DNA from 4 places in the Paenibacillus sp. FSL H3-0286 genome. Region 2 is predicted to be linked to each of the others. Evidence: riboswitches for the same ligand, from Rfam matches in the RefSeq annotation. Region 2 holds a riboswitch; each other region holds the start of a gene.
The links. A riboswitch is a leader RNA that binds a small molecule or an ion and turns the genes downstream of it on or off. The one in region 2 is predicted to bind cyclic di-GMP.

Region 1: it holds a riboswitch for cyclic di-GMP, as region 2 does, so the genes downstream of both, MHB37_RS03205 (transglutaminase family protein) here and MHB37_RS30755 (NPCBM/NEW2 domain-containing protein) in region 2, are expected to answer to the same signal.
Region 3: it holds a riboswitch for cyclic di-GMP, as region 2 does, so the genes downstream of both, MHB37_RS02425 (choice-of-anchor A family protein) here and MHB37_RS30755 (NPCBM/NEW2 domain-containing protein) in region 2, are expected to answer to the same signal.
Region 4: it holds a riboswitch for cyclic di-GMP, as region 2 does, so the genes downstream of both, MHB37_RS10310 (DUF6612 family protein) here and MHB37_RS30755 (NPCBM/NEW2 domain-containing protein) in region 2, are expected to answer to the same signal.

The regions. Positions count from the first base shown of each region.
Region 1 covers NZ_CP150285.1:731,026-738,642, forward strand. Annotated here, with positions in the region: gene MHB37_RS03185 (phospholipid carrier-dependent glycosyltransferase) at 1-757, shown strand, start outside; gene MHB37_RS03190 (glycosyltransferase family 2 protein) at 855-1,835, shown strand; gene MHB37_RS03195 (GtrA family protein) at 1,822-2,229, shown strand; gene MHB37_RS03200 (class D sortase) at 2,332-2,997, shown strand; cyclic di-GMP riboswitch class I at 3,111-3,193, shown strand; cyclic di-GMP riboswitch class I at 3,268-3,348, shown strand; gene MHB37_RS03205 (transglutaminase family protein) at 3,362-4,171, shown strand; rRNA gene MHB37_RS03210 (16S ribosomal RNA) at 4,539-6,096, shown strand; rRNA gene MHB37_RS03215 (23S ribosomal RNA) at 6,359-7,617, shown strand, end outside.
Region 2 covers NZ_CP150285.1:6,904,146-6,911,762, forward strand. Annotated here, with positions in the region: gene MHB37_RS30755 (NPCBM/NEW2 domain-containing protein) at 1-1,915, opposite strand, end outside; cyclic di-GMP riboswitch class I at 2,174-2,260, opposite strand; gene MHB37_RS30760 (hypothetical protein) at 2,418-2,984, opposite strand; gene MHB37_RS30765 (EAL domain-containing protein) at 3,101-3,949, opposite strand; gene MHB37_RS30770 (Crp/Fnr family transcriptional regulator) at 4,140-4,553, opposite strand; gene MHB37_RS30775 (sensor domain-containing diguanylate cyclase) at 4,746-5,735, opposite strand; gene MHB37_RS30780 (alpha/beta fold hydrolase) at 5,774-6,568, opposite strand; gene MHB37_RS30785 (SDR family oxidoreductase) at 6,996-7,617, opposite strand, start outside.
Region 3 covers NZ_CP150285.1:550,472-558,088, reverse strand. Annotated here, with positions in the region: gene MHB37_RS02430 (alpha/beta hydrolase) at 556-1,530, opposite strand; gene MHB37_RS02425 (choice-of-anchor A family protein) at 1,638-4,013, opposite strand; cyclic di-GMP riboswitch class I at 4,122-4,212, opposite strand; gene MHB37_RS02420 (hypothetical protein) at 4,708-5,100, shown strand; gene MHB37_RS02415 (ASCH domain-containing protein) at 5,300-5,713, opposite strand; gene MHB37_RS02410 (DUF3221 domain-containing protein) at 6,069-6,413, shown strand; gene MHB37_RS02405 (hypothetical protein) at 7,293-7,617, shown strand, end outside.
Region 4 covers NZ_CP150285.1:2,400,189-2,407,805, forward strand. Annotated here, with positions in the region: gene MHB37_RS10300 (DUF4179 domain-containing protein) at 99-1,712, opposite strand; gene MHB37_RS10305 (RNA polymerase sigma factor) at 1,696-2,214, opposite strand; cyclic di-GMP riboswitch class I at 2,418-2,509, shown strand; gene MHB37_RS10310 (DUF6612 family protein) at 2,627-3,475, shown strand; gene MHB37_RS10315 (NADH-dependent flavin oxidoreductase) at 3,648-4,751, shown strand; gene MHB37_RS10320 (CapA family protein) at 4,830-5,846, opposite strand; gene MHB37_RS10325 (FprA family A-type flavoprotein) at 6,116-7,354, shown strand; gene MHB37_RS10330 (NAD(P)/FAD-dependent oxidoreductase) at 7,371-7,617, shown strand, end outside.

The DNA of each region.
Region 1 (7,617 bases), 900 kb from region 2:
CAGAGAATACCAAGCCTCCGGACGCCTGCTGGCAGAGGGGAAGATTAAAGACAAGGAATTGCTGGGCACCTGTCGTGAAGCAGTAGATTCTTTTTGGAAAAAGACTATTATTACGTTGGCTAGTTGTATCGGGTTCTTTGTAATTATTCCAGTAATTATTTATAGCTTATCTTTTGTGCCGGGGTTATCTGCATCAGCAGAGGGCTTCACTATAAAAGGTTTGATTGATTCCCAAAAGAATATGTACAACTACCACAGCCAGCTTGTAGCTACACATCCTTTTGCTTCCTCATGGTGGCAATGGCCGTTTATGAAGAGACCGGTCTGGTTCTTTAGCGGCGGTGAAGGTTTGCCGGAAGGTCAGGTCAGCAGTATAGTGACTATGGGGAATCCGCTTATCTGGTGGACGGGTATTTTTGCGATGTTGGCAACGCTGTGGATTACGCTGAAACGTAAAGATAAGAACCTCTACATGATCTGGATCGCCTTCTTCTCGCAATATGTTCCGTGGATGCTTGTCCCAAGAGAAACATTTATTTACCATTATTTTGCTATGGTGCCATTTATGATTCTTGGTATTGTATATATAATGAAGTTGCTGGATAGTAAATTCCCTGAGGCCCGTTACGTACAGTATGTCTATGTAGCTGTTGCTTTGCTGCTCTTTATTGCTTTCTACCCGGTACTGTCAGGGATGCAGGTCAGTGGAGATTACGTGAAAGATATGCTGCGTTGGTTCCCAACTTGGGTTTTCTAGGATTTAATAAAAATCTATAAAATAAGTTTATGCATGCAGCGTTATTATGAAGTGTAGATGGATGTAACGCTCCAAAAAGCTTGTAGGAGGAATAAAGGTGAAAGCCAGATATAGTGTGATTGTACCCATGTTCAATGAGGAGCAAGTAATTAGCCATACTTATGAACGTTTGAAAAAAGTAATGGACGAGTGCGGCGATACTTATGAGCTGGTCTTTGTCAATGACGGCAGTCGTGATCGTTCCGCCCAGATGATTCGGGAGATCTGTGAACGAGACGAGCATGTCAAGCTGATTGACTTCTCGCGTAATTTCGGACATCAGGTAGCGATTACAGCTGGCATGGACTATGCCGAAGGTCAAGCGGTTGTTGTTATTGACGCTGATCTTCAGGATCCTCCGGAGGTCATTCTGCAAATGATCGAGAAGTGGAAAGAGGGCTACGACGTTGTATATGCGAAACGTCTGAAGCGCCACGGAGAAACGATGTTCAAAAAGGTCACCGCGAAGCTTTTTTACCGCCTGCTCAGCAGTATGACAAGTGTAGATATTCCTACGGATACAGGCGATTTCCGTCTTATTGACCGTAAGGTATGTGATGTCCTGCGGGGACTTAAAGAAAAGAACCGCTATGTCAGAGGTTTGGTGAGCTGGGTTGGCTTCAAGCAGACTATGGTGGAATATGAACGGGAAGAACGTTTTGCCGGAGAAACCAAATATCCGCTGAAGAAAATGATTCGTTTTGCGTTAGATGGCATCACCTCTTTTTCACATAAGCCGCTTAAGATTGCTACGTATATTGGATTCTTTCTTTCATTTTCTAGCTTTCTCTATTTATTTTTCGTCTTGTTCCAAAGGATATTTTTCACCTCCTGGACGGTTCCGGGCTGGGCTTCCATTGTAGGTGTCAATCTGCTCTTTAACGGTATTGTTCTGATGCTGTTGGGTGTGATTGGGGAGTATATCGGACGGATTTATGACGAGTCTAAAGATAGACCGCTATATATTGTTAGTGAGACTAAAGGCTACCAGAACGAAGAACAACTGGACCGCCGGAAGGACCACAATGATGTCAGATAAGAACTTGCGCGCTGCATTCATACAGTTCCTCAAATTTAATGCCGTAGGTTTGCTCAATACGCTTATTGATTTTGTGATTTTCACATTGTTGAATTCACTAGGGATGGTATACGCATTGGCGCAGGTGATCTCCTATAGTGCAGGCACGGCGAATAGCTTTATTTTGAATAAAAAAGTTACCTTTCGTGATCGCAACCGGGGGAATAAAGAAGGCTTCGACCGCGTACAGCTGGTCAAGTTTATCGTGCTGAATCTGGTAGTGCTCGGAATATCACTGTTGTTAATGCATCTGTTGACAGACAAACTAGGTATTCAAGTCTTGATCTCCAAGGTGCTGGTTACCTTTATCACGGTGATCATCAATTTCTTTGGAAGTCGTAAATGGGTATTTTAAACATTAATTTCAGGCAGAAGGAGTTGCTATGCTTAAAGGCAAGTAGCTGTTTCTGCTTGATTTGTATATAACCATAGAAACAATATACGGAGGTGAATAACATTGCGTAAATTCTCCTATCTACTCATACTGGCTGGGATACTTATCATGTTATATCCGACAGCTAACGAGTGGTACAACGACAGGCAGCAGGAGAAGTTATTAGAAACGGCTGAACTAAGCACTGCCGATAGTACTCCCCAGCCAGATCTAAAGAGCAGGTATGCTGAAGTTACTCAGCTGTTAGCAGAGGAATCGGTTCTGGATGCCCAGGCACAGCCCCAACCCCAAGAGACAGAAAAGCCTGAACCGGAGATTGAAGTCGGTGGCAAAGTAATCGCACTAATTGAAATCGATAAGATTGATTTGAAGCTGCCTGTATTAGAAGGGGCTACAAAAGCTAATATGAAACATGCTGCAGCCCATATGAAAGAAACGGCACCCCTTGGAGAGATCGGGAATGCTGCAATCGCGGCGCATCGGGCTAGAACTACGGGGCGTTTGTTTAACAGATTGAATGAGGTTGTTGTGGGGGATGTTATCACGGTAAAGACTAGTGATCAGGTGTTTAACTATGAGGTATACGATATTTCTGTTGTAGATCCGAGTGATGTCTCCGTTCTTGACGGGAATGACAAGGATAAGATTCTTACTCTGATTACATGTGATCCGCTAGTGAATCCAACGCATCGGCTGATTGTTCATGCCAAATTAACAAAAGGAGAATAGTGAATGACAAGAAAACACAAATACCGGGAGATATTTATAAAATAATGGGTAATCTAGTAAATTAGGTCTTGTTCACAACTATAAATATGATAGTATTATACTATGAAAGCTAAACACGATAACGGCAAACCTTCCGAAAGGTAGGGACGCAAAGCTAAAGGGCCTTTTCCCGAAAGGATGGCAGCCAGCTACCGAATGAAGAGGCTTTTTTTGTTTGTTTCAAATGGATTCTATCAATTATATCTAGTAAAGCTAGAACAGATAGAGCTTATACGATAACGGCAAACCTATCGAAAGGTAGGGACGCAAAGCTAAAGGGCCTTCCCGAAAGGATGGCAGCCAGCTACCGAAAGGAGTTTTATCCGTGAAAAAGGTTTATTTTATGCTGGTGGCGTTGTTCGTCCTAATGACTTCAGTTCCGGTAAGTACAGCTCAAGCTGCAAGTGCAGATGCCAGCTGGTTGATTACATCCAAAGTGGCTCAAGGTGTTATTGGTATTAACTATGATATTCCGAAAGATAAAAGAATCAAACTCATGATCACCAAAGATAACAGCAGCTATACATATAACTTGTATGCTTCTGGACAAGCTGAGGACTTCCCTTTGCAACAAGGAAATGGGACGTATAAGGTTTCTGTTCTGGAGAACACAACCGGCAATAAATACAAAGCATTATATTCCGAAGTAGTAGACGTAACCATGAGTGACTCGAATTCCGTATATTTGGGCTCCGTACAGAATGTGAAATGGAGTTCTTCTGATAAAGCGATTGTCAAAGCTAAACAATTAGTACAAGGCAAAACAACAGACGAAGAGAAAGTTAAAGCGATCTATAACTATGTAGTTGCGAATGTACAATATGATTACTCTCTTGCTAATAGTGTAACTACTGATTATATTCCAAGCATCGATAAGACATTGACTACTAAAAAAGGGATTTGCTATGATTACGCTTCTCTTTTTGCCGCAATGCTGCGGAGTGTAGATGTTCCTGCTAAGTTGGTAATGGGGAATACAAGCTACGTTACGCAATATCATGCATGGAACGAAGTGTTGCTTAATGGGAAGTGGGTTACCATTGATACTACAGTGGATGCAGGACTTGCAAAGAGTGATAAGAAAACCGATTTAATTAAAGCCTCAAGCAAATATACTGCGGCAAAATACTATTAAGTTCGTCCCTAGAAACATAACTCTATTAAATAAACAACTGGCTTAATTATTAAGCCAGTTGTTTATTTTTATATTAGGGGTTGCTTTTCTATTAATAGTTGGGGTATTATAGGTAAGCGTTGTTAGACAGCGTACAGGCGATATAGACGAGGCTGATAAAAAGCTTCGAAAAATAAAGCTTGCATTTCTGAAAACAACATGATATATTATAAGAGTTGCTGCTGAGACATTAAACGGCGCCAACGAGAACTTGATCTTTGAAAACTGAACAACGAGTGAGTAGGAAATCACGCAAGTGAAATCCAAAATTAGAGAATTAATTTTCTCGTCAGATGTTTCAAAATGAGCATATCGCTCTTTTCAATACTAATTGGAGAGTTTGATCCTGGCTCAGGACGAACGCTGGCGGCGTGCCTAATACATGCAAGTCGAGCGGAGTCACTTTGAAAGCTTGCTTTCAAAGTGACTTAGCGGCGGACGGGTGAGTAACACGTAGGCAACCTGCCCTTCAGACTGGGATAACTACCGGAAACGGTAGCTAATACCGGATAATTTCTTTTTTCTCCTGAGAGAAGAATGAAAGACGGAGCAATCTGTCACTGAGGGATGGGCCTGCGGCGCATTAGCTAGTTGGTGGGGTAACGGCCCACCAAGGCGACGATGCGTAGCCGACCTGAGAGGGTGAACGGCCACACTGGGACTGAGACACGGCCCAGACTCCTACGGGAGGCAGCAGTAGGGAATCTTCCGCAATGGGCGAAAGCCTGACGGAGCAACGCCGCGTGAGTGATGAAGGTTTTCGGATCGTAAAGCTCTGTTGCCAGGGAAGAACGTCCGGTAGAGTAACTGCTACCGGAGTGACGGTACCTGAGAAGAAAGCCCCGGCTAACTACGTGCCAGCAGCCGCGGTAATACGTAGGGGGCAAGCGTTGTCCGGAATTATTGGGCGTAAAGCGCGCGCAGGCGGCTATTTAAGTCTGGTGTTTAAACCTTGGGCTCAACCTGAGGTCGCACTGGAAACTGGGTGGCTTGAGTACAGAAGAGGAAAGTGGAATTCCACGTGTAGCGGTGAAATGCGTAGATATGTGGAGGAACACCAGTGGCGAAGGCGACTTTCTGGGCTGTAACTGACGCTGAGGCGCGAAAGCGTGGGGAGCAAACAGGATTAGATACCCTGGTAGTCCACGCCGTAAACGATGAGTGCTAGGTGTTAGGGGTTTCGATACCCTTGGTGCCGAAGTTAACACAGTAAGCACTCCGCCTGGGGAGTACGGTCGCAAGACTGAAACTCAAAGGAATTGACGGGGACCCGCACAAGCAGTGGAGTATGTGGTTTAATTCGAAGCAACGCGAAGAACCTTACCAGGTCTTGACATCCCTCTGAATCTGCTAGAGATAGCAGCGGCCTTCGGGACAGAGGAGACAGGTGGTGCATGGTTGTCGTCAGCTCGTGTCGTGAGATGTTGGGTTAAGTCCCGCAACGAGCGCAACCCTTAACTTTAGTTGCCAGCAGGTAATGCTGGGCACTCTAGAGTGACTGCCGGTGACAAACCGGAGGAAGGTGGGGATGACGTCAAATCATCATGCCCCTTATGACCTGGGCTACACACGTACTACAATGGCCGGTACAACGGGAAGCGAAGCCGCGAGGTGGAGCCAATCCCATCAAAGCCGGTCTCAGTTCGGATTGCAGGCTGCAACTCGCCTGCATGAAGTCGGAATTGCTAGTAATCGCGGATCAGCATGCCGCGGTGAATACGTTCCCGGGTCTTGTACACACCGCCCGTCACACCACGAGAGTTTACAACACCCGAAGTCGGTGGGGTAACCCGCAAGGGAGCCAGCCGCCGAAGGTGGGGTAGATGATTGGGGTGAAGTCGTAACAAGGTAGCCGTATCGGAAGGTGCGGCTGGATCACCTCCTTTCTATGGAGAATCGTTCTCTGCAATGAGAACATTCAAATCGGAAGCTAAGCTTCCAAAACTCAGGTTTAGGCCTGTTACTCACTCGTTGCTCAGTTTTGAGAGTTTAAGCTCTCAAGTAAGACTTGATCCTTGAAAACTGGATACCGAAACGAATTTGCGTTTTAGAACATCTTTTAGCAACTTGTGCAAACAAGTAAATGTTATTAGTGAGATGATTCCAAAGAGAATGTCATCGTATGATATTTTCCTGCGGAAGAATCAAGGTTAAGCTAATAAGAGCACACGGAGGATGCCTAGGCGCCAGGAGCCGACGAAGGACGTGGCGAACAACGAAACTGCCTCGGGGAGCTGTAAGCAAGCTTTGATCCGGGGGTGTCCGAATGGGGAAACCCAGCTGTGGTAATTCGCAGTTACTCATTTCTGAATACATAGGAAATGTAGAGGCAGACCAGGGGAACTGAAACATCTAAGTACCCTGAGGAAGAGAAAACAATAGTGATTCCGTCAGTAGCGGCGAGCGAACGCGGAACAGCCTAAACCTAAGAGCTTGCTCTTAGGGGTTGTGGGACGTCTCACATGGAGTTACAAAGGAATATGGTAGGTGAAGAGGTCTGGAAAGGCCCGCGATAGAGGTAAAAGCCCTGTAACCTAAACTGTATTCTCTCCGAGACGGATCCCGAGTAGTGCGGGGCACGTGAAACCCCGTATGAATCCAGCAGGACCATCTGCTAAGGCTAAATACTACCTGGCGACCGATAGTGAAACAGTACCGTGAGGGAAAGGTGAAAAGCACCCCGGAAGGGGAGTGAAATAGAACCTGAAACCGTGTGCTTACAAAAAGTCAGAGCCCTATTAATGGGTGATGGCGTGCCTTTTGTAGAATGAACCGGCGAGTTACGTTTAACATGCAAGGTTAAGCCGAGAAGGTGGAGCCGCAGCGAAAGCGAGTCTGAATAGGGCGAATTAGTATGTGGACGTAGACCCGAAACCGTGTGATCTACCCCTGTCCAGGGTGAAGGTGCGGTAACACGCACTGGAGGCCCGAACCCACGTACGTTGAAAAGTGCGGGGATGAGGTGGGGGTAGCGGAGAAATTCCAATCGAACTCGGAGATAGCTGGTTCTCCCCGAAATAGCTTTAGGGCTAGCCTCGGTATAAGAGTAGTGGAGGTAGAGCACTGATTGGGTGCGGGGTCCGCAAGGATTACCAAGCTCAGTCAAACTCCGAATGCCATATACTTATTGCCGGGAGTCAGACAGTGAGTGCTAAGATCCATTGTCAAAAGGGAAACAGCCCAGACCATCAGCTAAGGTCCCCAAGTGTGTGTTAAGTGGGAAAGGATGTGGAGTTGCACAGACAACCAGGATGTTGGCTTAGAAGCAGCCACCATTGAAAGAGTGCGTAATAGCTCACTGGTCGAGTGACTCTGCGCCGAAAATGTAACGGGGCTAAACACACCACCGAAGCTATGGCTAGATACGTATGTATCTGGGGTAGGGGAGCGTTGTGTAGGGGTTGAAG
Region 2 (7,617 bases):
AGGTTTTGAATTGTTCTGGATCCGTGGTCTTGGTCATAAAAGGAATCTTTTCTAAACCTTCGAAGCGGATCAATGGCGCTTTCCCTTGTTCCTCTGCTGTATAGGGATTTACGATATAAACGGTGCCGCCCTTAGTCACTTCATGTGCATAATAACTATTCATAGCAAATTCAGGAACGGTTATAATGTTCTTACCTGGACGCAATTGCACACCTCTAGCCCAAACATTCCAAGCGGCCTCTTGTTGAGAAAAGACTAAAGAAGGTAGCTTATCGTTAGAAGCTGCATCCACATAAACGTTGATCGTATCTCCAGGCATTGCAACGAGACCTGTAGGCTGGTTGTTCGTACCAAAACCAATTCTCAGGTTTTCCTGCGCATGCTTTTTCATATCTCCACGTTGTTCCGCCTCAATGATGGTGCCTTCGGTTTGAACTTCACCATTCACTAGCCTCTTAGCTAAATCCAAAGAATCTTTCAGGATTGGATAGAGCGGATGTACTTTTGCCGCTTCTTCTAATTCGTTGATTGCTTCGACGCTATTATAAGCAGGCACAACCGCACTCATCGTTCCATCTGTGAAAATACCATTTACAGCTTCGCTTACTTTATCTTCTGTATAAAATCTAAATTCAGCCGCAAAAGGTCTGTTGATATTAGCTTTTGTGAACTTAAATTTTAATCTTTTAAACTTCGTCGGTTCGAATTTAAATTCCAGAAAGTCATTGGTACTAATCGCGGTTCCGCTAGATACAAGTTGGAAGGTCTCTCCTTTACTCGTCTCTGATGCATAGATTTCAAAAGCCTCTGGGAATCCTTTGCGGTTATCTCTAGCCAAAAAAGCCACTCTGTCCAGCACTTCCGCTTGCGCTAGTTCAAACACGACTTCATTCGTGAAGCTTGCATCATTGTTTTTGTTCGTTTCCCAATGCGTAGTGGGCTGGTCATCCAGCATATATTCAGGCTTCGTACCTGGGTAGCTTCCACCGTTCACCGTTACTTTTGATACGTTTGCATTCGGCATTCTATAAGCTTGGCTATAGGCATTTTCATAGGCTGTTCCATACCCTTTTAGCTTCGAAACCTTGGCTGCCGTTGCCTCTACCTGATGGTTCTTCAAAAGGATCTTTGCATTCTCTATCTCTTCTTTAAACTGCGCATACAGTGGATGTGCCTGCACTTCATTCTCTAAAGCTGTTAATTTCTCTGTCGTATTAAAGGCAGCACTAACTTGGCTCAAGGTATCATCTGTAAATAATTTTTTCATTTTAGCAGAGACACTATCCTCTTTATAAAAAGAAAACTCAGCCGCACTCGCCCAATCTTGGTTCGCTTTTTTGAAGACAAATTTAAGTCTCTTAAAAGCCGTAGGTGCGAACTGAATCTCCACTACATCACCGGTTGAGCCTGTATATTCTCCAGAAGACACGAGCGTAAAATCACCCGCATCGGTAGTGGAGCCGTAGATATCAAATTCTTGAGCAAAACCTTTACCTTTCGCACCGGATTGCCTAGCCGCGTATACCATTCTATTTAATTCAGTGGACTCATTGAAAACAAACACAACCTCATTCGTAAACGTTGAACTATTCGGTTTGCCAGTCTCCCAATGCGTGCTCATATCCCCATCCATAGCCTTAGCTATAGGCGAGCCTGAGTAGTTGCCACCGTTATTTGTGATGGATTTAATATTTGCTGGATTCATTCTAAAAACCTCATTATAGGCATTTAGAGCATCCTTGCCGTACAGCTCAAACGGAATAACCGAGGCGTTGCTTAATAAGTTAACCTTACTTTGCGCCACTGTTTTTGTTACATTTACCTTGCTTGCCTCACTTGCTAAAGCATAACCTGCCTCACTCGAAAAACTGGCCAACATGGCCGCCGATGTAGCGATCGCAATCATTTTCTTCATCTCTTCTTACCCCCAGATGTCATATGAATCTCTCCAGTGCCCAAAAATGGGCACAAAAAAAACTACCCCAAAAGAGTAGCTTGATTGCGTATAAAGTCGCCTAAAAATTAAGACTTAATTTTTATTAAACCTTAACAAGCATAAACGCCTTCGGCGTCCTTATAAGGACGGTAAGCGTTTAAGCGAGAAATATAAGATATTAAGTATAGTTTTATAACTTATACTTTCTTATATTTTAACAAAAAGCGTTACGCACTCTTTGGCAGCTGGCTGACAATAGTTATGATAACCTTAGTCCCTATAGCTTTGCGTCCCTACATTTCCATAGGTTTGCCTATGAAGTTTCGAATACATTCAAAGAGTAACATAAGCCTAGATCTGATCGCATGATTAATTGGTATGAAATGAGTATAGGTAATTGCAATTAGTTTTTCTTATGTGATAGATATTATTTATCGACTATCCCGGAAGAGAAGGACATCCTTTAGGACTGTAGGTCTACTTAACTCTCCGATCCAAACAAACCCCGGAACCAATTCCACACATCGCCCGTGACGGGAATTAATCCGAAACCATGTTCGCCAACTACGATTACACCATATGCCCATTGTCCGATAGCTATGGCACCCCCAGCGATCCTGCCTATCGCTATCGCACCAAACGCCGTATCCCCTATGGCGATGGCCCCCAACGCTTTTTCCGCGATTGCGATCGCTCCTACAGCCACGCCTGCAATCGCAATCGCTCCCACTGCGAAGCCAAGCCAGCTAAGTGCTATTGCTCCGATCGCTAACCACATTCCCAGTGATATTGCTCCTAAGGATAATACGCCCACGCTTATCGCACCTATGGAAATCAAGCCAACAGCTACATCTCCAATAGCGATTAATCCAACGGCTGTCTTCACACGGGGTTTACCTCCACGGCCATACGCTTGACCTGAGTATCGCCCTAGATTACTGCGAATACTGATGACCGGAAATGAGGGAGAAGGCCATTGATAATCAATCTCTCGTCCATCAAAGCCCCTAGAATCCGCCCAGCGCGTTACAAATTGATGCCATTTCATATCTATCCCGTCCCCCTTTTCAAATTACCTAAATTATACAACCCCGGGGGTTGGCTGTACTCAGACTCTGACCTGAAATTCATCTCATCCTCTGGACGGATATATACTCATTAGGATTACTGTTTGGGAATAGGATCAGGCTTTCCAAATAAATAGCCCTGAAACAACTGATAACCACTCTGCTTAAGCCATTCAAAGTCCTCTCTAAACTCCACACCTTCTGCTAAAGGAACGGATTGGATTTCTAAAGCTTTTTCTAAAAATTGCTTTGCTATTTTCTGTTTGTTCAGATCGCTGGACACACCCTGAACATATTTCATATCCAGCTTCATGTAATGGGGTTTAAGCTCCAATAACATCTCGATCGTGCTGAAGCCCTCACCAACATCATCTAAAGCGTATTCAAATCCCCGATCCTTGTAATATGTCAAAATAGCTTTCAAATGAGCGAGATCATCCACTTTCTCCGTCTCAACAACTTCAAAGACAAAAAGAGAAGGATCGACGCCTAATTGATTGGCCAGTTCAACGGTTGATCTTAAGCAGAACTCTGGAGCGTAGATCGACGTTGGGATAAAATTAATAAACGTTTTTTTATTTAAGGGTGCAGCATATTTTACAGCCGTCATTCTACATAACCGGTCTAAAGCATATAAACGCCCACGATTCCGTGCCGCCGCAAAAATCTCATTAGGATAGATAAGAGATCCGTCTTCTTTTTTAAATCTGGATAGGAGCTCGTATGCAAAAATCTCTTCCCTTACGTTCACAATCGGTTGGAAGTAGCAAGTAACAAGACCCTTAGTGATAACCTCATCAATCCACTCCATATCAAGTACAGTGGGTAATTCGGATAGAGGTCTCCATGTTTGGTCATCTATACGGAATTCAACCTGCTCCGACTCCATATGGTCATTACAGAAATCCAGAAAATCCCGCACCCCAGCCTCCTTAATTGTAATCACATTTTCTTCCACCTTATGTATCGTATTACTTCTACTCAAGTGATGAATAACCTCAGGTAAAACCCTAAGATTAAGCTCACCATGAGCCTTGATTTGAAAATTCAGCTCTCTTACTACACAATGATTACAAGCCACATTCATAACCCCTTTAATAATCGATTCTCTGAAAAAGATCCCGGAACGGCTCTTCTCAATCGAAATCCGTATACTCCAGTAAATACGCCGGGTCTAACACGGTGATCTGCTGATGTTGAATCTCAATAATCTTTTGTTCTTGCAGATCTTTTAGCACAAGGGTAGCCGTCTCCCTTAACGTTCCGATCATATCACGCGCTCTCGCATCATGAAATTTCATTTCATATAATAACCGATTCGATAAAAATAAACGCTCCATTTGCAGCAGCATCAATTGATCCTTAATCAACGGGTAATCGGCAACCATCTGCTTAAAAGGCTCATGTTTAATCTCAAATAATACAGTATCATTCATAGCCACCGCAGACAGCACTCTTATATTGGAGGGATGGATCACTTCCAGATCGCCATAATCCCCGAATAGATAATGTAGGCATGATCCACATTCCATAGTTTTGTATGCCAACATACTGATAATAAATCATCATCCTGTTATATTCTATCGTAACGTTGTCACATAGGCTTGATGCCAATACGATTTACATAAGAGATCCATTCAAGAAATTCCGAATTCCCTTTTACAGCTTGAAGGGAACAGACATTTTAGAGCAATTATAGCAAAGAGGATGTATCGTTTATAAATAACAAAAAAAGCCTCCAATTAAAGAAGCTTTTCACTCAAATCCATAATATGCGTAACGCGATTTCTCCCCTGTTCTTTAGAAACGTAAAGCGCTTGATCAGCTTTTTCCAGAAGAGTGATGTCTGTATCGGTTGCTTCAAAGGTAGCTATGCCAATGCTTACCGTAATGCTGCCAATCTCCCAAGTGGAGCTGGCTATGAATTGTCGTAGACTCTCAGCTATAGCCGTGGCATCCGATGAATCTGTATTAGGCAGCAGAAGGATAAACTCCTCACCACCATACCTAGCTACGATATCTTCTTTACGAGATTGGGACTTCAGGATACTCGCCAATTTCTCCAGGACATAATCACCCATCTGATGACCGTAGGTGTCATTCACATTTTTAAAGTGATCAATATCTAGAATACATAACGAAAAAGGCGCCTGATCACGGTGATACGCTGCAATCTGTTCTTCCAGCTTTTCTTGCAGGAACCTTCTATTCTTTAATCCAGTAAGCTTGTCTGTAGTAGATAGCTCTACTAAAACGGCATTCATCTCCAGTAATTCAGCTTGCTTTTGCTCGATTTCCAGGTGGATTTGTTTGAGCTTTGCCAGCGCCTGATCTTTTTCCCAATACGCCTCTTCTATTTGCTTCTTCGCAGATCGTAACTCTAGCTCATAATCAATACGTTTGCCCATCTGTACGAGAATACAATCAATGACCTCTACACCTTCACATTCAAGGCGTCTACCATTTAACAAGTAAGGCACGGCTTGCCCCTTGCTGTCCTTCAAATTGATAAATAGCTCTTCTACATGTCCATTCAGATTGATAAAAGGATAGAAGTATGAATGAAAAATAAGCTTGTTGGCCGTAGACATGATAGATTCAAAATGTTTATTTACCAAATCAACCTGCTGATATCCCATCCCATCCAAAAAGGTTTGATTCACATCGAGGATCATTCCTTCATGGGTAATGGAAACATATCCGCATGGCGCATATTTTAACCGGTCATCCATTGTCTAAATATCCTTTCAACACCATAATCTTCTCCATCTCACCCAAGGTACTCATTAATCAAAGTAATGGTCTCCTGGGGATGGCTAATATGTGGATAATGGCCCTTGGCCTCCATTAACCGGAGCGTACTATTATTCATATGTCTATGTAAATATTCTCCTACTTCTATAGGAACGATACTATCATCCGAGCATTGCAATATGAGTGTAGGCACTGTCGCTTTAGGCAGATCTTCTCGATGATCCGAAAAAAATGTAACTTCCGCAAATTCTCTAGCGATAATAGGGTCGGCCGAAATAAAGCTTCGTTCCAGCTGTTTAGTCAACATCGGGTCAGGGTTATTCATCGCAAGTGGAGCCATAAAGCTAGCCCAGCCCGCGAAATTCATCTCCATCATATCCAGAAGCTCAGTAATATCACTTTTTTCAAAGCCCCCGAAATAAGCATCTCCCTCATTTAAATAACGTGGGGAAGGTCCGATCATAATCATTTTATCAAAATAATCCGGCCGCTCGATTGAAGCAAGCAAACCGATCATAGAGCTAATAGAATGACCTATAAAAATAAGATCCTTGAGTTCAAATGTTTCGATAACATCTAGTACATCCTGTACATAACCATGGAGAGTATGATATTTATCCGATGTATATGCGCTTAAATCTGAATGGCCTGAGCCTACATAATCAAATAGAACGATTCGATACTTTTTCTCAAATGATGGCGTGATAAACTGCCACATGCTTTGATCACACCCAAATCCATGCGCAAAAAGGATAGTTTTTTCTCCTGCTCCAATGACTTTTACATGATTCCGCACCATAACATCGTTCATTTCATATAACTCCTCTATAGTTAGCATTCTCTCTATTTTGCAGGGTTCCCCTGGAAATATCAAGCGTAGAAAAAACTCCGCTAGATTAATCTCTAGCGGAGTTTTATGTAGCCTCCCGTTTGGGTCATCATTTGGCAAAATGGTAGCGTGCTGGGGCACCCCTGCGTTCAATCCGATAACATTTTGCCCCAAAAAATTGGTTAGCGGACCCAGAAGACCTTAAATGCGCCATTATTCCACATTTGAATTGCTATCGGACTCCACTGCAGCTATTGGCGCGAAAACACAAAATATGGGCCGATTTATATGAAATAGCGTCTCTGGAGTCCGAATTCCTTCTCAAAAGGCTGAAAATTTGCGAATAACGTCATCTGGGTCCGTAAGACTCCTTGGATAAACTGTTGAGGCAGAGGTAGACAACCAACATTTAGAATGCAGAAGTCCAACCCGCATCAGCAGCGATGATAGCTCCGTTTACAAAACTGGAATCATCCGAAGCCAGGAATAACGCAACTTGTGCGATTTCTTCAGGTGTACCTACACGAGGGATCACAGCCTGTGTTAATTGCGTACGGCTCACGCCGAATTCATTTATATTTTTCATTGAAGCACTGATGTTTGTGGCAGTAGCTCCTGGTGCGATAGCATTACAACGAATCCCTTTGTTGGCATACATAAAAGCTGTGTTTTTCGTCAAGCCTACTACAGCATGTTTAGAGGCAGTATAAGTTGCTCCCGCATGGGCACCACTTACCCCACCTGTAGAAGCGGTATTAACGATAACCCCTTTTCCTTTTTCCAGAAAAATAGGCAGTGCTTTACGAGTGGACCGCATTACACTTTTGGTATTGATATCAAAGATAAGATCCCATCGTTCATCTGTAATATCACCAACTGGCTCAAAGCCATCCATAATCCCTGCGTTATTCACTAAAATATCTAGCGTGCCATATTCTTTTACAGCGGTATCAATCATGCTATCAATATCTCCAACCAGGGCAACATTTACTTTCAGTGCCTTAGCTACTCCACCGTTACTATTGATCCCT
Region 3 (7,617 bases), 720 kb from region 2:
AATAATTCACAATTAACCCAATTTAAGTTACTTTCAAAATCTAAGCGCCCCTTATCGAGGTTTGTTCCTCTCTAGAATCAAATAAACCTTATCTTGGAATTCATTATTATATTTGCCTTTTAAACAATAGTGTGTTATATTTATATGGTATTTGTTTTTCGATATATTGAATATCCCCACCAAGAAGATGTCAGGCCGACTATTATACACATCGGCATTTTGGACAAAGAGGCTTTATGTTTTCTTGCAGTACTCTTCCTTTTTATGAGATTAAATTCGAAATATAGCATTCCGATTCACACTGGCGCGGTCAATGGAGCCGCAAGGGCAAAAGAGAGGTAGGGCTTTTGTCGTATTGGAAGGATTATTCTCGCCACACGGCTGCTGGAAATAACAAGGAATCAAGACACCCGTTACTCACGAACGGCGGGGGATGAATATAACGAGAAAGCATGACGGTACGTTCCTTATTCAAGGACTACGTCATGTGTGGAAAAATATAGGCGCCCGATAACCGCTACCTAGCGGATATCGGGCGCTGTCTACGTTCAGGACTTATTTTACATATCGACTTACAAAAGCTGTTACTACATCTATATACCCCGCCTTATCCGTATCATAAGACAATCCATGCCCCGCTTGCGGCACTATGAGTCTCTCTTTTGGACTCTGGCATGCCTCATACAATTCATTCATCATAGCAAAAGGTACAAAGTTATCCGCATCCCCATGAATAAAAAGAATCGGGACCTTCGCTTTCCGCACTTGTTTTAATGCAGAGGCTTCACCAAAACCATACCCCGCCTTCAAGCGGGTGATTAGACTTGCACTTTGAACGAAAGGGAAACTTGGCAAGCGATACATGCGTCGTAGTTGGTAAGATAATTGTGCTTTTACTGAGGTATAAGCGCAGTCCGCAACAATAGCTTTTACCTGCGGCGGAAGATCTTCCCCTGAGGTCATTAGCACTGTAGCACCGCCCATAGAGACGCCGTGAAGCACAATTTGAGCACTGGGCCCAGTCTTTTTAATCATGTATTCAATCCATTGCAAATAATCTTTTCGTTCCGGCCAACCAAAACCAATGTAATCCCCTGCGCTATCTCCATGCCCTCTTGCATCGGGAATTAGGATGTTAAAGCCTAAGTTCTCGTAGTAGATTTTGGCGTACGCCCCCATATCCTTTGCTTTACCTGAATAACCGTGGGCTAGAATGGCTGTGCGTCCCGCAGCACGATTAGATTGGAGTAAGTAACCCCTTAGTTTAAGTCCATCTGCAGATACGATCTCAATATTCTCGAAGCTCTGGCGAGAGACCCAATCCTTCCCCTCCCCCCAAGAAGCTCCGGCAACCGGAGGATCAGCCTTCAGATTAGGATTATTACTTAGAAATACCTTTGGCGCTCGTTTAATAGCAATACCATAGAAGAAAAATCCCACATAGATTAGAATCCCTATGATGATTACAGCGCTAATAATGAACCATATCAATTCGCCTTCGCCATCCCCTCTACATTTCTTTTCCAACAAGAGTATACCATCTACTTAGAATGCACCAAACTATCGCAATCATGACATACAAATAGAGCCGCCATCGGAACACTCCCGAAAGCGACTCTATGTTGATCTACCCTTTATTATTTATTCTTTTTGGAGAACTTGGTTCTCATTAATAATCCGATAAGTGCAAAACCTAAACCTGCTACATAGTAAGGTGCAGGACTTGATTCACCCGTTTTTGGCAATTCCTTCACAGGTGGCTTACCTAATGGGATCGTATCGTCCACTACGATGATTTCATCAGGTGTTGGTGTTGGCGTTGGTGTCACTGCCGGTACCGGACCTAATGGGATCTCATCATCATCAACAAGTACTTCTGTGCTATTCGACGGTGTTGGTGTTGGTACTGGCGATGGTGTCGGCGAAGCTACAGGCCCAAGCGGCACAGGATCTTCTGCAAGAACTATAGTGCCAATTACGGATGATGGCGTTGGTGTCGGGAACACCGAAGTCTCTGGTGTCGACGTTGGTGTTACCTCTGGTGTTACCGTTGGTGTTGGTGTTACCTCTGGCGTTACCGTCGGTGTTGGTGTTGCTTCAGGCGTCGGCGTTGGTGTCGGCGTCACTGTCGGTGTTGGTGTCGGTGTCGGTGTTGGCGTCACTGTCGGCGTTGGTGTCACTGTTGGCGTTGGCGTCGGTGTCACTGTCGGCGTTGGCGTCGGCGTTGGCGTCGGTGTTGGTGTCACTGTCGGCGTTGGCGTCGGTGTCACTGTCGGCGTTGGTGTCGGTGTTGGCGTCACTGTCGGCGTTGGTGTCGGTGTTGGTGTCACTGTCGGCGTTGGTGTCACTGTCGGCGTCGGCGTTGGTGTCACTGTCGGCGTCGGCGTTGGTGTCACTGTCGGCGTCGGCGTTGGTGTCACTGTCGGCGTCGGCGTTGGCGTCACTGTCGGCGTTGGTGTCGGTGTTGGTGTCGGTGTTGGTGTCGGTGTTGGTGTCACTGTCGGCGTTGGTGTCGGTGTTGGCGTCACTGTCGGCGTTGGTGTCACTGTTGGCGTTGGCGTCGGCGTTGGCGTCGGTGTCACTGTCGGCGTTGGTGTTGGTGTCACTGTTGGTGTCGGCGTCACTGTCGGCGTTGGCGTCACTGTCGGCGTTGGTGTCGGCGTCGGCGTTGGTGTCACTGTCGGCGTTGGCGTTGGTGTTGGTGTTGGTGTTGGTGTTGGTGTTGGTGTTGGTGTTGGCGTCACTGTCGGCGTTGGTGTCGGTGTTGGCGTCACTGTCGGCGTTGGTGTCACTGTTGGCGTTGGCGTCGGTGTCACTGTCGGCGTTGGCGTCGGTGTCACTGTCGGCGTTGGCGTCACTGTCGGCGTTGGTGTCGGCGTCGGCGTTGGTGTCACTGTCGGCGTCGGACATGGTGTTGGCGTCGGTGTCGGCGTTGGTGTCACTGTCGGCGTCGGCGTTGGTGTCACTGTAGGCGTTGGCGTCGGTGTCGGTGTCGGCGTTGGCGTTGGTGTTGGTGTCGGTGTCGGTGTCACTATCGGCGTTGGCGTTGGCGTTGGTGTCACTGTTGGTGTCAGCGTCACTGTCGGCGTTGGCGTTGGTGTCACTGTTGGTGTCGGCGTCACTGTCGGCGTTGGTGTCGGCGTTGGTCCAGGTTCATCACCATCGTATGGATAGTGGTGAAATTCACCACCACCAGTACCTTTGAGTGAAGCCGCCACTAAAGTACCGTTAATCTGACCATTAATAAAATCAACATGAGCATAGGGGGCAAGTATGCTTCCCATTACACCTATGCCTGCCATATCAAGATACGCAGCTTGGCTAAAGTTAAGCAAAATTTTCTTGCTGTTCAACACGTTATTAGGTAGAAATCCGAAGTTTTTCATTTTTACGTTAGAACCATCAATATTAATAATTGCAGTAGATCCTGAAGGAACATTTATTGTAATTCCGTAGGTATTAGAGACGTTATCTCCTGAAACATTAAAAACATTGACCGCAGGATCTGTACCTGTCAGGGTAAGGCTGCCATATTGGTACACTGTTGTTCCATTCGCCGGCAATGCTGCAAGTTCTGCTGATTTGTCCTTCAAAGACTGACCTACTGCTGAAAAGTCAATCGTACTCCCCTGTCTTTTTGTACCACCCTTGAGGAGCGTTACATTCCCTGAAAAATCTCCCCCGTGCACGATATTCCCATAAACAGTACCTCCGTTGAAAGTAAGATTCCCTCCAACAACAAGTGTGTCAGTCAGGGAAACCTCTGCTGCGGTCAACCTATCTCCAACACTATAGTTGGTTAAGTTAACGTTACCTCCAGCAGCAAACCTTCCTTCCGTATCCGAAACTGTCGTTATATCCCCTAGAATAAACACGTTGTAGACCGCTGCAATTCCCAATGTAGAAGAACTACTAGCTCCAGCAACTCCAGCTCCCAATGAGGAAAGCCCACTACCTACCGTCAAAATCCCAGCTAATACAAGCGAGAGTAACGGTTTTATTCTTCTTTTCAAATGGCACACCTCCTAAAACTATGATTTATATTAATCAGAATAATTACCAGAAACTCTAAAGGACCTAACAACAAAAAAGACCGCCAAAAAGAAGTGAAATTCCCTTCTCATGGCAGTCGGACGGTCATTGTGCCTTTAAGACACTTTAGACTCCTGGACTTTGCGTCCCGCCCTTTCAGACGGTTTGCTATTATCATGACTATATATATGTATTACACTGCAAGTCCAGAACTGGTAGCTGAAGCATTCTATCCAATAACAGTCTATGACTTTTAATACTTTTGAATTAATAACAGTTTAGCTCCCGACACCCACAATTGTCAATCAATTCCTTTCGATAATTCCCCGCATTAGTACCACACAAAAAAAGCGCCTAAAGGCGCTTCGCATAAGGTTTTTCATTAAATTTTAAAGTAACTGTATATAGCCCAATATGGATATCCATAAGGGAACACTCATAATTAAACCAAAAAACAATCCACGCTGGAGGCTGCCCTCTTTTTCCATCATAATTCTCCTTTATGTGTGTCCGATACATTAATTTTTATTATTACAATTTTTAATATAATTTATTCTTCGTTATTTAGTTGTGAATTTAATCACATTGGATAAGCTGTTTAGAAATACCATTGATTATTTTTGGAATATCGGGGTAGAATACGAATATACGTTCCTATTAGAGGTGATGAGATTCATGCATAGAGCAGAAAGCAGGGACAACATGCTGGTGAAATCTTATTTATTGCTTCCGATGATTTTATCAGCTTTCGAACGGGACTCCGCCATTTTATCTACACACTTACGAACACCCGCCCCTTATCTGGAGGTTCTTGGAACAGCTGCTGCAGTAGCTACAACAGATCTAAGGGATGTCCGTGCAGAAATGAGAAGACGGGGAATCAAGGTGTATGAGCAAAACAGACTTAATACGGGAATTGAAGCCAAGTATATATGTCGTGGCTATCATGAACGAATGCTGCTGTTGAATGACATTGTTGCGGCTCAGGCTGCCATCCATATGCGCAGATACCTAGGGCTGGATATTTCATCTTTTAAGAGTTACGAAGAACAGTACCAGATTAAGTAAAGCTGTATAGAAGCCGCTGCGCTCTCTCCCCCCAATCAATTAGTGAACAAAAAAATAGGCCTTACCATGGGAGTTGGCAAGACCTGAGAGAGATATACCACAAAACACTGGGGGGTGTTTGGTGTCTCTAATATATACCTCGAACCTGAAAAAAAGCTGATAGGCACATAAAAATTACATTAAAAATATTGTTCGCCGTTCAGAAGTGATTGGAGTGCTCCCACAAGCTTAGCCGACCTTTAGCTGGAATTGGATGACTTAATGGATGAACCCCTTCAAGCTTCCAGGCAAACCGTCCTTCGCTATAGTCGCCAAAATCATATTCGTTCCCATTGATCCATTCCCTTAAATCCACCTCTGGAGTAACCACATAACATCCCGCGAGCTGACCTGTAGCAATAATAGCTCCTGTCGGCAAATTATTCGCTGTATAGCCATGTTTCGCCAATACTGATTTGTACGGTTCCTGTTCACAAATCTTTTTGTCGATCCGCATCCCGGCATGAATGCCTAACTCGCCGCGGTAGGCTGTTCTCCATGAACGAGTTTCAAACTCTTTTTCACCAAGAGCAATTAAGGTCGCCCAAGGCTGCCGTATTGTTATACACCGCATGATATTTATCCCCTTCGTTTATGTTGGACGTTTGTCACGGATGCACGGATCTCGATCTCGCGTTGTGTAATCTTGCTCACCTTGACCTGATAAATTAAATAATCCCAACCGTTTGGTCGATACTCATTTCCATCATTGATCGCCTCTAAAATAAGAACATTTATTTTTATTATATACAAACAAAAGTTCTTATGAAAATATCAATACTACAGACATTCACCTGTAACTCCCCAGAATCAATAAAGGTCGTCATAATGGAAAGGCTGCTGTTTATTCTTATATTGGTAATGTACTAACTGCTATGCCTGTGCAACCGATTTTAAACTAATGTCGTAACCACTGGAGGGGAAGGTCCATGATTCAAAAACCACGTACTACTATTAAATGGACTCTTATTTTTGTTTTTTTGTTATTAGTCACCGCCTGTAGTAAGAATGATGAAGTTTTGAAAGGAATTGTACACACAATAGATGTAGAAAATAAAAGAATTTTAGTAATTTCTGAATTAAAAGAAGAAGACTTGAACAAGGAATACAAGGAAATTCTCGAATCTAATGAGTACTCTCAAGCCATTTGGGTAAATAAAGTTGCACCTTCTAAATATAAAAAAGGCGATGAGATTAAAGTGTTTTTTGAAGTAAGTGATGATTCATTCCCTGCACAAGTTACCGCCAAAAAGATCACCAAAATCAAGAATTGAGCAAAAAGAATAGAATCTACTATAAAGAAGCGGCGTCTCCAAAAGGGATGGCGCTTCTTTGTGTAGATTTAAGGAGAAATCAGAGTATATAATATGGAACATTATATACTCTCAACATCTCTGTTACGGGAATTCCTGAAGCAGAAATACCCTTCCGAACATATACTATGAATAATCTCTTCCGGACGAAACATTTACATAATCTGAATATAATAATTCTGGAACATTCTGTAAACAAAAAAAGCTCACCTACCGAAGCCAGTGGGCATAATCCCAAGCATTTGGGAATTTACTCTTTGTTGGAATTACTGAAACCTTACCATGTAACAACTATAGGAGCTTATAAAGTCCCTACAGTTGTTGGCAATGTACCTAATAACACGAAGGATCTACTTGAAGATACAGGATCAGCACAAACCCGCGAGACATGCATCGGCGGGTTTCGTATTTTTAAAATTCATCACAATTAATTAGTCCTAGGTCATCTACACCAATAAAACTCTCTTATTATAATATTCGACGTTTATTTATAAAAACTTACAAAACATCTCATTTTTCAAATCGATCTTATAGCTCATATACATCATTAACCATTAAATTTACTATTATCCATGTAAGTAAACACTTCATATGTGAGGATTATCAAAGTATGAAAAAACTAATCGTAGTTTTATCAATCGCTTTATTGACTACCGCAATTGCTCCTTTCGCATCAGCAAATCAATCAAATTCAAGTGTACTATCTCCACAACAAGTAAGCCTTCAACAAGATGCAACAGACAACTATACTCATAATGGTTTCCCAATTAATTCTCCCTGTTCAAAAAGCATCTCAATCTGGTGAAATACTAATAACATTCAGTAGATTGGAGGTTTACCATGACAGAAATTGATGAGAGAAAATGGGGGCAGCAGGATCCTATCAAAGAACCACAAGATCGTTATGAACAGTTTTTAAAAGTTGTATCACTAACCTTTGTGAGTGTCACATTCACTATTATTTTCACTGAGATAAAAATGGGCAACTTTCCCCTTAAGCTCATTTTCTTTGTTATTGGACAATTCCTCATTTATGGATATGTGATGAAGAATCTGTCCAAGACCTCAGAAAAATTCAAAAATTCCTGCAAGAAATTAAAAATAAAGCTACCCATTCTCTACATTTTATATTTCTTGTTTCTCTTCTATATTGGGCAACCATATT
Region 4 (7,617 bases), 2.6 Mb from region 2:
GGAAATAAAAGAGAAACATAAACAGAAATGATTTTATCCATAAATAACCCGCCCTTAGGATTAACTAGAAAGGGCGGGACATAGATTAACTTCCTGCATTAAAGTTTAATTTCCTCGTTCCGGCTAGGATCGCTATATTTATAGATTCCAGGGTTCAGTTCGATTTTTTCGTCGAAAGGGATATCTTTGTAGCTATCAATATTAGTTCCTGTAGATATCATGCCCTTAGGTGTAATTTCAGGCACCACTTCTTTGCCATTAATCCGTAACGTAGTTTGGTTAACGCTTTTGAAGCCAGAAGATTTGGATGTTGATTCGACAATCAAATTTTCGCCCTCAGTATAGTAAGTGAATTCAATTTTTAACCCATCGACATCAAGTGAAGTGAACTGCTTTTCTTCTTTAGGTTTGTTTATAGTGATCCAATTCTTAGTAGTATCACGTTTCTCAATGACAGCATCCTTTAATATAAGTTTCATTGGAACATCGGACCAGTCGTTATACCATTCCGGAGATTCGAATTGAAATAAATGCTGGTAGCTTTCGGAATGATCTCCTTTCAAATTCCAACCCCCAGTGATTGTTTGATCACCTATAACCAACTGAGCGGTATTATAGTGGACAATTCCTTTTTTAAGCGAATCATTTTCATCTATTAGAATTTGGATATCCAAAGGGGTAACCACTAGCTGATCTAAGGTTATGCCGGTCTTTTCTTGAAATTCAGGACTGTTATACAGTTTCTTAGTGTAAATCGCCTCACTTGCTTTTTGTCCATCTGCTTTAAAATCGAACTTCCACGTACCTGAAAATCGTTTCGCTTCTTCAATGTAACTAAAATGAAGACTAGCTTCCTTCCAATCTGATTCAGTTATATTGAAAACCTGTTCAATAAATAAATCCGATCCTTCGTTAGGCATGATGGTTGGAATTGCTTCATTCTTTTGACCACCAGTACTAACTACCAAATGTGGATTACCCCGTCCTAAGTCAGATGGTGATGCAGCGACTTTGTAACGGATAATGGTTTGATTGGAAACATATCGAACGGATTCGATTTGAATGCTTGGATATTGCTTAACTCCAGTATTGATAGTATCCCCTGCTTGATGATTAGATTGTAAGGGAATATTCCGATCACTGTAAAAAATGAGATTCCGTGCTTCAAACCTGTAGTCCTTTTTATCATCCTTTAATGTATCAGGTGTCTCATATACTCCAATGAGTTTCTGGCTTTCAGGATCGTATTCTAAATAACCGTATACCTTTGCCTTGGCACCGGATTCACTAGTCATGATGTTTTCCTCTGTAGCAAATCCAGTATATTTGGATAGATCAGATTTAGTATCAAGTGATAACAGCATTTTCATTTTTTCTCCATCAGTTACAACACCGTTCAAATTCATTGTTACTCCTGAACTGGAAGTTTGAAGATTATACTGTTGACCGATGCCGTTATTTAATGCATTGCTCACACTTCGACCACCAATTTTATCCCAATTAATCGTCATACTAGCGAATACAGGAATGGCTACAAGTAAGAGGCAAGAGAAGACAATACTGATAGGAATAACCTTTTTATTAGACCTAGGAGTATTCTGGGAGGCATGCAGATTTCTTTGACGTGTATAAGCTTCTTGTTCTATGGCAGTCCACATCAAATCATAATCCGGTCGGGGAATATGTTTATCTTTTTCAATAAAGAGACTCATTACTATTCAGCTCCTTTAGTTGGGTTCCACCCATTCTATTTAGTATTTTAAGTCCCTTGTTCAGTCTGGATTTTACAGTTCCTTCGGGTATGCTCATAACTTTAGAGATCTCGGGTACAGTCAATTCGTTTATAAAACGAAGGACTACTACCATTCTGATTTTGTCAGGAAGCTGACTGTATAACCCTTGTAATTCTTTTTTAGTTTCCTGTCGATCCAAACGTTTTTCTACAGGGTTTGATTCCTCAAACCTGGATAGTAAATAATTACGTACTTCTTTCATCCACCCCGTCTTACGCCTTTTGATCACACTGTTGCACTCATTCGAAGCAATTCGTAAAATCCAAGCTTTCAAGTTTCTTACCTTCGACTTATCCGCTAAGATAACTTTTACAAATACCTCTTGGGAAATATCCTCCGCATCTGCCTGATTTTTCATTAAGTAGTAACAAAAATAATATACTTGTTCTTTATAGAGCTCGAAAATTTCCCGGTCACTCATTTTGCTGCACCCCCTGTCTTTACTGTTCTCATTAATAAGACTTATAAGCGTATGTAATCGTTCATTTTTCATTTTGATTGTAGTATTTCTTCTGAGTATCATAGCGAATTCGAATGGAAGATAAGTCGTTTACAGGTAATTATAACCATGATAAAATTAGCGGTGGGACATGCGTCCGTAATCTATTAAAACTAATTGAATGTCCGCGTTAAAGGTAAAATCATCGAAAGATGATGACACAAAGCCATGGGTCTAAAACCTTTCGACAGAAGGAAATGATCGCCAGGCCGCCATAGGGATGTCTTATGAAGCATAAAGGATAGCTCTAAGAATATGTAGTCTATTTTGAGCTCTTTTATTATTTCGACCTATACGGCGTTACATTATCGCAAGGGGCCGAAAGGGGAAGTACATGAACAGTTTTTTCAAAACAATAGGTACTAGTTTGGCAGTAGGTGCTTTATTGCTGTCCGGAACGATCGGATGGATGTCTAATCCAGGAGTAGTGTCAGCAGCTACCTCAACAGTAGTAACCGCGGATCAGATGATCAGCAAAGTAACGGCAGCCTCCAAAGCAATAAAGAATTTCCATCTGGATGTGACCAAAAAACAGGATATTCAAAGCGGCGGGGTGCGTATCAGCAACACCAACACTCTGAAGCTGGATATCAACCGTCTGCCGAATTTTGCCGCAGCAGGCACTGTCGCTAGTAGTCTTTTAGAAACATCGTACAGTCTATATGCCAATGACAAGGAGTTTTACTATCTTGTAGACGGAAGTGAACTGATCGATGAATCTGAAGATGAAGGTTACGACGATGACGGGGAGCCAATCGATCCTGATGCACAATATTGGCTTGGACTGGAGAAAACGGAATGGGATGCCTTTTACTCTAAAGGCCAATACGATCCTGTTTCCATGCTTGATTCGGTCAAAAGTTATAAAAAATCCATGAAAGTCAGCACTGCTGGCGCACAAACAGTCTTACAATTCACGGTAACCGATCCGACAGCAGCTAAGGGGATAATCAAACTCTATGATCAGGAGAACCTCTGGGATGGAGAGACAGTTCAACCCAAAAGCGTAACGTGGAAATTATTCGTCAATACTAAGACCTGGCAAACGGAAAAGCTGACAGTCGATCTGAGTTATGTGCTGGTAAGTGATGGAGCTAAAGATACATACACCACGAAAATCGAAGCTAAATATTCCAAAAATAATAAAGGTGCAGCCATTGTAAAACCGGCCGAACTAGAATAATAAGGACGATTCATAACGAGCGAAAAGCGCTGTTCAGCGGAACAGCGCTTTTTGTTGTATCCAACAGCAGTTCTTTATTAGTTGACAAGAATAAATCATTGCTGTAATTTATATGTATGCGCATGTATATAATAATTTCTCTAAATATAATTTAATGAAAGTTGGGAAAAAGATGATAGCACTAGACACAGCATTAACTTTTCGCAGAGGGCTGACATTAAAAAACCGAGTGGTTATGGCTCCAATGACCACGCGAATGAGCTTTTATGACGGTGTAGTAACACAAGATGAATTGAAATACTATTCGCTAAGAACGGGCGAAGTAGGTGCGGTCATCACTGCGGCAGCAAATGTACAAGAGGGTGGAAAAGGATGGGAAGGTGAACTTAGTGTTTCCTCCGATGAATTTATTCCTAGCCTCAGCCGATTAGCATCTACTATTAAACGAAATGGAACAAAGGCTATTTTACAGCTATTCCATGCAGGAAGAATGACAGATTCAAAAATATTGCGTGGCGTACAACCCGTTTCCTCCAGCGCCATTGCTGCCGAACGCCCGAATGCAGAAATTCCAAGAGCATTAACAGAAGATGAAATTTTCGGTGTAATTGAGGATTTTAAAAAAGCGACTCAACGTGCTATTCAAGCTGGATTTGACGGGGTAGAAATTCATGGAGCAAACACATATTTAATCCAACAATTCTTCTCTCCACACTCCAACCGTCGTGAAGATCAATGGGGAGGAAGCTTAGAGAAAAGATTTAATTTCATTAACCAATTAGTGGATGCAGTTATTGCTGTCGTTGACAATTCAAAGGTTAAGGATTTTATTGTCGGTTATCGTTTTTCTCCAGAAGAATATGAAGAGCCTGGAATTAAAATCACCGATACCTTTTATCTTATTGATAAATTAGCTGATAAAAAGCTGGATTATCTGCATATTTCATTAGGGGATTTTAAGAAAGTATCTGCATCAGAAGATTTTAAAGAAAAATCAATCCTGCAATATGTGCATGAGAAAATCAATGGCCGTGTACCTTTAATTGGGGTAGGAGATATCCGTACCAAACAGGACGCAGAGGACACGTCGACAAATGCTGAATTAGTAGCAGTAGGACGATCTCTTATCATTGATCCTCATTGGACAAGTAAAGTGCTGGAGGGTAAAGAAGATATCATCAGAAGAGTACTTGCTGATCAAGATAGAGAAGAACTTGTAGTAGAGAATGGTATTCTAGAATTCCTTAAATTAATGATGCCTGATCGTTTACGCTAAACCCAAACACAGTTTTGAGGTCTAAATCTATAACGTTCCGCGGTAAATTCCGCGGAACGTTATTTTTCTGTAACGACTCTATTCCCTCTTTAAGATTGTTGTCGTATGTTTCAACATTCGATTCATGAGATTTCGCCGTTCTGTTTTTATGTCGGTGTCGCTTCTCTTTAATGCGTCGCGGATGGGGATGATCTCTGTAATTTTCCTGCCGCTTTTTATTCTTCGATCTACACAAGTCGGGATGTAACCTACGTTAGTTATACTCGTGTGTCCTTTTTCATCCTTCTTTATTTTAAGCGTAAGAATGATACCGCTTTGTGTATAAGGAATATTCATTAGTTTAGTCGAAACAAAATTCCCCAATGAGTAAATAACGAATTGTTTTTTTCCACGAAGCGCTAACGGTTGAAGAACATGTGGGTGAGACCCCAGTATGATGTCGGCGCCATTTTTAAAGAAGAGATTGACCAGCTCTTTTTGCCTCTTGTTTGGAGTGTAACGATATTCGCTTCCGAAATGCAGATAAAGCAAGACTAGATCGACTTTCTTTTTTAAATCTCGAATCTCCCGAATGATCTTGGGCGTAGATATCCGGTTAACCAGCCATGGCTTACTCACTGGTACAGGAATTCGGTTGGTTCCTGCTGTGTAGGAGAGGATGCCAATCGTAATTCCTTTGACGTTTTTAATAAGCGTTCTTTTGGATTCTTCTAATGATTTAGCTGTTCCCGTGTGGTCGATTCCATTACGGTCCAGAACTCGTAACGTCCGAACCAGACCCGGGGCACCATAATCCATGCAATGATTGTTGGCCGTTACTAATACGTCGAATCCGGCTTCCTTAAGTGCAGGGGCCAGTTCGTCTGGACATTTGAATATCGGACCGCCTGATCGGGGACTTTTCCGGCATTCGGGGCCACTTCCAGCAAAGGTGGTTTCGAGATTGCCAATCGTCAAATCAGCCTGTTTCAGATAAGGAGCTACTTTTGCAAACAGGGGGCTGAACGAATAGGTTCCGTCAGGCTGTTTAGCATCCGAAATAATATAACGTTTGACCATTAGATCTCCCACAGCAGCTATTTGTATTTCAGTCATGGATATCCACCTTTTTATTATTTTCATTAGGATATGGCATAAAGTTGTTATGGGTTATTCTTTCTTTAAGGCGAAGTGCAAACATTTGTGTGGCTTTTTATTTAAAATGTGACTCAACGCATAATCACTTTATTTAGATCGTCTAAATTTAAGGTATTCATTTTTTTCAAACTTTTATAATTTGATTCAAATCCTCTTTTTTGTTTGGCAGCCATAATAAAATAAGGTTGTTGATAAACATTATCAATCAAACATTGGAGGTTAAAGAAATGAGTACACAATTCAAAAAAATCGCCGAGGATACTTACTGGATAGGCAAAATCGATAACCGCCAGGTTCCATTTCACCGCCTGATTCTGGCAAAAGGAACTACCTATAATTCTTATTTATTAAAAACAGGTAAGCCAACTGTCATTGATACCGTAGATATGGAATTCGGACGTGAATATGCCGAGTGTCTGGGTGAAATGATTGATCTTCTAGATATCCATTACATTGTAATTAATCATACAGAGCCTGATCACTCTGGTGGACTGGCAGCTCTCGCTGCCAAGGCTGCAAATGCCACGATCGTATGCACCGAGATTGCTGTTCCCGAATTGCAGGAAATGTACAAGCTTCATAGCCGGAACTTCCTGGTGGTTAAAGACGGAGATAAGCTGGATATTGGCGGGAAAACGCTGCTGTTTAAAGAAACACCGTATCTCCATACCGCAGAAACGATGATCACCTATTGTATCGAAGATCAAATCTTATTTCCTTGTGATATTTTCAGCACGCATGTTGCGGTGGAGAATCTATTCAGCGATGAAGCCGGGTTTGATATTACGGAAGATTTCGAGGGCTATTACGCAGCAATTATTCATCCTCACAGAAGATATGTAAGAACCCTGTTAGAGGCTGTTAAGGATCTTGAGATCCGGATGATCGCTCCTTCCCATGGGTTTGTGATCCGGAAGGACATACGTAAATATATCGGGATGTACGCCACATTGAGCCGTGAAACGACGCAAGGAAAAAAGGCAACCATCGTATATACCACCATCAAAAACAGTACCAAGAAGATGGCCAAAATCATACAGGATTGCTTGCAGGAAAATAATATAGAGACAGAGGTCTGGGATGCAGATAAAAGTAGTGCCACCGATATTCTGAACAGCATAACGTCAGCGGACGCGGTCTTTATTGGCAGCTCCACTAAATACGCGGACATGATTGGGAACCTGGAGAACATTCTGAAAGAATTGCACAATATGAATCTGGAAGGTAAACTTGCTGCAGCCTTTGGCTCCTACGGCTGGAGTGGTGAAGCCATTGAAGTCATTCAGGATTATCTGAATGGAACAAACATGACGGTGCAAAGCACATCTGAGGTTATTAAAACCACGGGGATGACACATGTAGAGTTCCCTGTACGAATTAGATTTTCCCCGAAAGAGCCAGAGAAAGTTCAAAAAATTAAAAATGCGGCTGAATTTGTTTCGGATTTGCTGCTGAGTTCATTTTAGGGAGGAGGAACATAGGATGACAAAACATTACGTTATTGTTGGCGGAGGAGTAGCCGCCGTCCATGCCGCCAAAGCCATCCGTGATCAAGACGCAGAATCGGAAATTTCGATCCTCGGGGAGGAAAGTCAACTGCCCTATAACCGGATTAAGCTGACCAAAGGGCTGTTTACCGACCTGCACAGTGAGAAGGTGCTGATTAAAAAGGAAAAATGGTACCGCGATAACCGTATCTCCGTAAAAACCTCGACCCGAATCCGTTCTG